3 regions of the Pseudomonas sp. StFLB209 genome follow, and region 1 is predicted to be linked to each of the others. Evidence: predicted binding sites of a transcription regulator. Region 1 holds the regulator's gene; each other region holds the start of a gene.
What was found. Region 1 encodes FliA, which starts transcription of late flagellar genes. Its sites were predicted from a motif close to CTAAAGTTTNNNNNNNNNNNGCCGNTAA; they were not measured.

Region 2: PSCI_RS18270 (methyl-accepting chemotaxis protein) is a predicted target of FliA. The motif match lies at 1,251-1,278, and genes of this name have one in related genera.
Region 3: PSCI_RS02485 (flagellar protein MotY) is a predicted target of FliA. The motif match lies at 1,341-1,368, and genes of this name have one in related genera.

What each region holds. Positions count from the first base shown of each region.
Region 1 covers NZ_AP014637.1:3,930,235-3,932,435, reverse strand. The annotation lists gene PSCI_RS17630 (protein phosphatase CheZ) at 1-44, opposite strand, end outside; gene PSCI_RS17625 (chemotaxis response regulator CheY) at 65-439, opposite strand; gene fliA (RNA polymerase sigma factor FliA) at 675-1,415, opposite strand; gene fleN (flagellar synthesis regulator FleN) at 1,412-2,201, opposite strand, start outside.
Region 2 covers NZ_AP014637.1:4,070,390-4,072,590, reverse strand. The annotation lists gene PSCI_RS18275 (GntT/GntP/DsdX family permease) at 1-1,023, opposite strand, end outside; gene PSCI_RS18270 (methyl-accepting chemotaxis protein) at 1,346-2,201, shown strand, end outside.
Region 3 covers NZ_AP014637.1:549,396-551,596, reverse strand. The annotation lists gene rnt (ribonuclease T) at 1-232, opposite strand, end outside; gene pyrC (dihydroorotase) at 229-1,275, opposite strand; gene PSCI_RS02485 (flagellar protein MotY) at 1,420-2,201, shown strand, end outside.

The sequences.
Region 1 (2,201 bases):
TTCAGGGTCGACTCGAAGTCACCCAATGAATCATTGTTATCCATAGCGCCCTCGCGGCATGCACTCAGCTATTGACGCGCTCGAAGATCTTTTCAATCTTCTCTTGCAATACCTGGGCGGTGAAAGGCTTGACCACATAGCCGTTCACACCGGCCTGGGCCGCTTCAATGATCTGCTCACGCTTGGCTTCAGCAGTCACCATCAGCACCGGAATGTTCTTCAGGCGCTCGTCCTGACGCACTTGGCGCAGCAGGTCGATACCCGACATGCCAGGCATGTTCCAGTCGGTTACCAGAAAATCAAAGGCACCGCTTTGCAGCATCGGCAGCGCGGTAAGACCGTCATCTGCTTCCGATGTATTGGTAAACCCCAGGTCACGCAACAGATTTTTTATGATCCGCCGCATCGTTGAAAAGTCATCAACGATGAGGATTTTCATGTTCTTGTCCAATTCGACCTCCAAGCAGTCTTTAACGAGCCCGCTCCCCGGACCCGCCGTTCACTCAATACAGGTACAGCAACCCCCCGGTGCAACCAGCGCTCGACGCACCAGACACCAGAACACGGCCAAATCGCCTGCAAACAACCCTGTAGAGTTGATTGACAGGCTCCTGCCTTGTCCGGGTAGTCGACACCTCAAGCCCTGCACAGCCGGCCTGAAACCAATGGATCTGTCAGCGCGCCCGCCATTCCCCCAAACGACCTCGCAAGCGGGCTGCGCACTGACTGTGTAACTGGCTGACCCGAGATTCGCTGACCCCAAGGACCTCACCGATCTCTTTGAGGTTCAACTCCTCGTCATAGTACAACGCCAGCACCAAACGCTCACGCTCCGGAAGATTGGCAATGGCATCGGCCAATGCTTTCTGGAAGCGCTCGTCCTCAAGATCGCGCGACGGCTCCAGCGAACCGCTGGCGCCATCTTCGTGCAGCCCATCATGCTCGCCGTCCTGCAGCAGGTCGTCAAAGCTGAACAGCCGACTGCCCAAAGTGTCGTTCAAGATAGCGTAATAATCATCAAGACTTAACTGGAGTTCGGCAGCAACTTCATGATCTTTAGCGTCGCGCCCTGTTCTTGCTTCAATAGCGCGAATCGCATCACTGACCATCCGGGTATTTCGATGCACTGAACGCGGCGCCCAGTCACCTTTACGCACCTCGTCAAGCATCGCGCCACGGATCCGAATGCCGGCGTAGGTTTCGAAACTGGCACCCTTGGTGGAGTCGTATTTGGTCGATACTTCAAGCAGGCCGATCATGCCCGCCTGGATCAGGTCTTCGACCTGGACGCTGGCAGGCAGACGGGCCAGCAGGTGGTAGGCAATACGCTTGACCAGTGGCGCATAGCGCTCAATCAACTCGTATTGCGAATTCCTTGATGCCTTGCTGTACATCTGATAACCGCTGGCTGTCATTGAACCGGTCCCGCTGCACTGGTCTGGTGAACAAGTCGCTCGACAAAGAACTCAAGGTGCCCACGCGGATTGGCCGGCAACGGCCAGGTATCGACCTTCTGGGCAATGGCTCGGAATGCCAGCGCGCATTTGGAGCGTGGAAAGGCTTCGTAGACCGCACGTTGCTTTTGCACCGCCTTGCGCACACATTCGTCATAGGGCACTGCGCCGACATACTGCAAGGCCACGTCCAGAAAACGATCGGTCACCTTGGTCAGTTTGGCAAACAGGTTACGACCCTCTTGCGGCGTCTGCGCCATGTTGGCCAGGACCCTGAAGCGGTTCATGCCGTAGTCGCGATTGAGCAGTTTGATCAGCGCGTAAGCGTCGGTGATCGAGGTCGGTTCATCGCAGACCACCAGCAAGACCTCTTGGGCGGCACGCACGAAACTGACCACCGATTCACCGATACCGGCTGCGGTGTCGATCACCAGCACATCAAGATTGTCGCCAAGCTCGCTGAACGCCTGGATCAGGCCGGCATGCTGCGCGGGCGCCAGGTGCACCATGCTCTGGGTACCGGAGGCCGCTGGCACGATACGCACTCCGCCAGGCCCCTGGAGCAGGACGTCACGCAGCTCACAGCGGCCCTCGATGACATCGGCCAGGGTGCGTTTGGGCGTAAGGCCCAGCAAAACATCAACGTTGGCCAGACCAAGATCAGCATCAAGCAGCATGACGCGACGGCCGAGCTCGGCCAGCGCCAGCGACAGATTCACTGAAACGTTGGTCTTGCCAACGCCACCT
Region 2 (2,201 bases), 140 kb from region 1:
GGATGACTGCTGCAGCACTGCGGCCATTGCCTTGTCCATACCACTGCCAATCAGCACCTCGTTGAACGCCCCGCCAGCACCGATGATCAGCACGATGCCAGCCAGTGGCGCGAGACAACGTCCGGTCAGCTCAAGCAGTTGCGCCATCCCCTGGCCCTGACGCAGACCGAACGACCAGTAGGCGAAGGACACCGCGATCAGCAGCGCAATCAGCGGGCTGCCGAGAAAAGCGACCCATTCATACGCCACGCTGCCTTGCTCCAGCACGGTAATCGCTAGCGTCTTGCCAACCATCAACAGCAGCGGCAACAACACGGTGAACAGGGTCAGAACGACACCCGGCGCACGAACCTCAAGAGGCTGTTGCTCGTTGTGCCCGGCAAGAAAAGCCTGCTGGCCGGGCGGCGCCAGACGCGGGCAGAACAATCTGGCCCACAAGGGACCGGCGATGACCGCCGTCGGCAGCCCCACCAGTACGCCATAGATGATCACCTTGCCAATGTCGGCGCCGAGCAGGCTGGTCACTGCGGTGGCCGCCGGGTGCGGCGGCAGGATGGCATGCACCACCATCAACGACACGGCCAGCGGCACCCCCAGATAGACCAGGCTCAAACCGGTCTGCCGGGCAACCACATAGATAAGCGGGATCAGCAAGACAAAGCCGACTTCGAAAAATACCGGAATGCCGACAATGAACCCGACCAGCATCATGACCCAGGCTGCACGCTGGCTGCCCAGCGACGACAGCAGGGCTTCGGCGATGCGACGGGCGCCGCCGGACACCTCCAGCAGTTTGCCGAGAATGCTGCCCAGGCCAATGATTCCGGCCAGAAAACCCAGGGTGCCGCCGACGCCTTTTTCGATGGCGGCCAATACCGCCAGCGGCGCCATGCCAGCCCCGACGCCGACCATGAGGCTGGCGGTGAGCAACGCCAGAAAAGGATGGATGCGAAAGCGACCGATCATGACGACGATCGTCACGATGGCAGCGCCCAGGATGAGCAGTGAAGTGGTGGGACTCATGCAGTGACCTCCGTGATGCATCTGGCAGTGGATCTGTTGTGCCAGGCAGATTGGAGGCTGGGCAAGCAAGGCTCAAACGATGATCCGTCAGCCCTTGCATGAGCGCAGATCAGCATCAAAAGCCTTAATAAAAAATCATTAGAAACAAAAACTTACAGAGTTAACCCCGAAAAACGAACACGACTAAAGTAGTAGCAACATGACATAAAAATTAACGTGACCGACTTCTAAACTTTGGTCAGCATACGCCGACAGTCTTGATAACAGAGTGCCTTGCTGCCAGCCCCTCCCCCAATAACAACAACATAAGGCGACCAATGCCATGAGCATGCGTAATCTCTCTATCAGCCGGCGTTTGTGGCTGATTCTCGTCGTCTGCATCCTGATGCTTTTCGTGCTTGCCGCAGCGTTGCTCAAGCAGACCCATGACGATCTCTACCAGGCCAAAACCCTGAAAACCATGCATGTGGTGCAGACCGTCAGCGGTATCCTCAAGTATTACAACAGTCTGGAAACTGCCGGCACCCTGACTCGCGAAGCCGCCCAACAGCAGGCGCTGTCAGCCGTGCGCGGGCTGCGCTACGACCAGAATGACTACTTCTGGATCAACGACCTGCGCCCGTTCATGGTCATGCACCCGATGAACACCAAGCTCGAAGGCCAGGACCTGTCGGCCATCAAGGACCCGGACGGGCTGGCGCTGTTCAATGAAATGGTCGCCATAGCCAAGCGCCAGGGCGCCGGGGTCGTCGACTATCGCTGGCCCAAACCCGGTGCCAGCGAGCCGGTGCTCAAGACCTCCTACGTGCAACTGTTCGAGCCATGGGGCTGGGTACTTGGCTCTGGGGTGTACGTCGATGATGTGGCCGCCGAGTTCCGCGGTCAGGTGATCAAGGCTGCGCTGGTGTGCCTGGGCATCAGCCTGATCATGGCGCTGCTGGTGATCGTCATCGTGCGCAGCATCGTATTGCCATTACGCAAGGCGGTTCAGGCCATGGCCAACGTGGCGAGCGGCGAAAGCGACCTTACCCGAACCCTGGAAACCGACGGCAATGACGAAATCACCCTGCTCAGCCAGCACTTCAACACCTTCACCGCCCAGTTGCGCCATGTGATCAGCCAGTTGCAGCAATCGGCCGTCGCGTTGGGCGAAGCCTCGCGGGAAATGGGCGGCAGCG
Region 3 (2,201 bases), 3.4 Mb from region 1:
CGAAAGGCTCGACACGGAAGAAATAGGTGTGCTCAGGGAACACGAAGCCTTTTTCGTCCATACCGATGGTGGTCGCGGCGATTTCCAGCAGGGCATCGGTGGCGGCGTTGAAACCGCCGGTTTCGACATCGACCACTACAGGCAGATAGCCGCGGAAACGAGCGGCCATGGGGTGGCGCGAACCACCCCCCGTCGGAGCATCCAGATCGTCGTCGAAATGATCGTCACTCACGCATCGTTCTCCAGCAGGCGCCAGCGCAGTTTTTCACCGGCGCGCAGCGGGATGACAGCCAGCTCACCGAACGGCAGGCTGGTCGGGGCGGTCCATTCTTCACGGACCAGGGTAATCGTGTCCTGGTTGGCCGGCAGACCGTAAAACGCCGGGCCATGCAGGCTGGCAAAGCCTTCGAGCTTGTCCAGCGCATTGCGCTGCTCGAACGCCTCGGCATACATCTCGATGGCCGCATAGGCGGTGTAGCAGCCGGCGCAGCCACAGGCATTTTCCTTGGCGTGCTGGGCATGCGGCGCCGAGTCAGTGCCAAGGAAGAACTTGCCACTGCCACTGGTCGCGGCATCCAGCAACGCCACCTGATGGGTGTTGCGTTTAAGGATCGGCAAGCAATAGAAATGTGGACGAATTCCGCCGACCAGCATGTGGTTTCGGTTATACAGCAGGTGATGGGCGGTAATGGTCGCCGCGACGTTGGCCGGGGCGTCATTGACGAACTGCACCGCGTCGCCGGTGGTGATGTGCTCGAACACCACTTTAAGGGTCGGATAGCGCTCGACGACCTTACGCAGGTGTTCATCAATGAAGGTCTTCTCGCGATCGAACACGTCGATCTCGCTGCGCGTCACTTCGCCGTGCACCAGCAGCAGCAGACCTACCTCAGCCATGGCTTCCAGGGCACCAGAGATCTTGTCCAGGCTGGTGACACCGGAGTCGGAGTTGGTGGTTGCGCCGGCTGGGTACAGCTTGGCCGCGTGGACGAAGCCACTGGCTTTGGCGGCGCGGATATCGTCAGCGGTGGTGTGGTCGGTGAGGTACAGCACCATCAGCGGTTCGAAACGGCTGCCCTCGGGGCGCGCTGCGAGAATCCGCTGGCGGTAGGCATCGGCCTGCTGCGCATTGCGTACGGGCGGCACCAGGTTAGGCATGATGATCGCGCGGGCAAACGTGCGCGCGGCGTCAGCGACGGTATGAGGCAAAACAGCTCCGTCACGGAGGTGAATGTGCCAGTCGTCGGGACGCAATAGGGTCAGGCGGTCGGACATGGGGGATTCCAGGCGGTTCGAACTCGCGGGAATGCTACCGGAAAAGACAGTCTCAGGCACTCGCTATCAAGTTTTGTAGGAAGTTACCGATAGCCCTCAAGTAGGCATTTTCTGTTTTAGCGTCATTTTTAGGTGGAGCCTCCCGTGCGCCAATATCTAGCCTTGCTCAGCCTGTTCGCCAGTCTTCCCGCGATGGCGGTCAATTTCCAGACGCGCCTGGAAAGCATTGAATGGAAGGTTGAGGGCGATCAGTTCGAGTGTCGACTGAGCCAGCCGATCACCGACTTCGGTGCGGGTGAGTTCGTGCGCAAGGCCGGTGAGCAGGCGACCTTTCGTCTGAAAGCTTCCTACAACATGATGGGCACCGGGTCAGCCACACTGCTGGCCGCCGCTGCGCCATGGCAACCCGGTCGTGGTGATATCAACCTGGGCGCAGTGCGGGTCGGTAACGGCGAATTCCCGTTCAATTCTTCGCAGGCTCAGGCTGGCAGGCTGATCAACGGCTTGCTCGAAGGCCGCAGCCCGGTGATTCGTCACTATGCCCGAGATGGCGGCGGCAATATGGAAGTGCGCCTGTTGCCCGCAAGGTTTCGTGAAGCCTTTGGCGAGTATCAGGCGTGCACGGCCAAGCTGTTGCCGATGAACTTCGAGCAGATCAAACAGACCGAGGTCGGCTTTCCGGGTGGCGGGATCGAGCTCGACGCCAAGGCCAAGGCGCGCCTGGACAACATGCTGGCCTACATGAAGGCCGACCCGACCGTGAACCACGTTGAACTGGACGGGCACTCCGACAACAGTGGCAATCGCCTGACCAACCGCGACCTGTCGCGGCGCCGGGCGCTGGCGGTGATGGACTACCTGAAGGCCAATGGTGTGCCGGAAGAACAGATCACCCTGCGTTTTCATGGCGAGCGTTATCCGCTGGC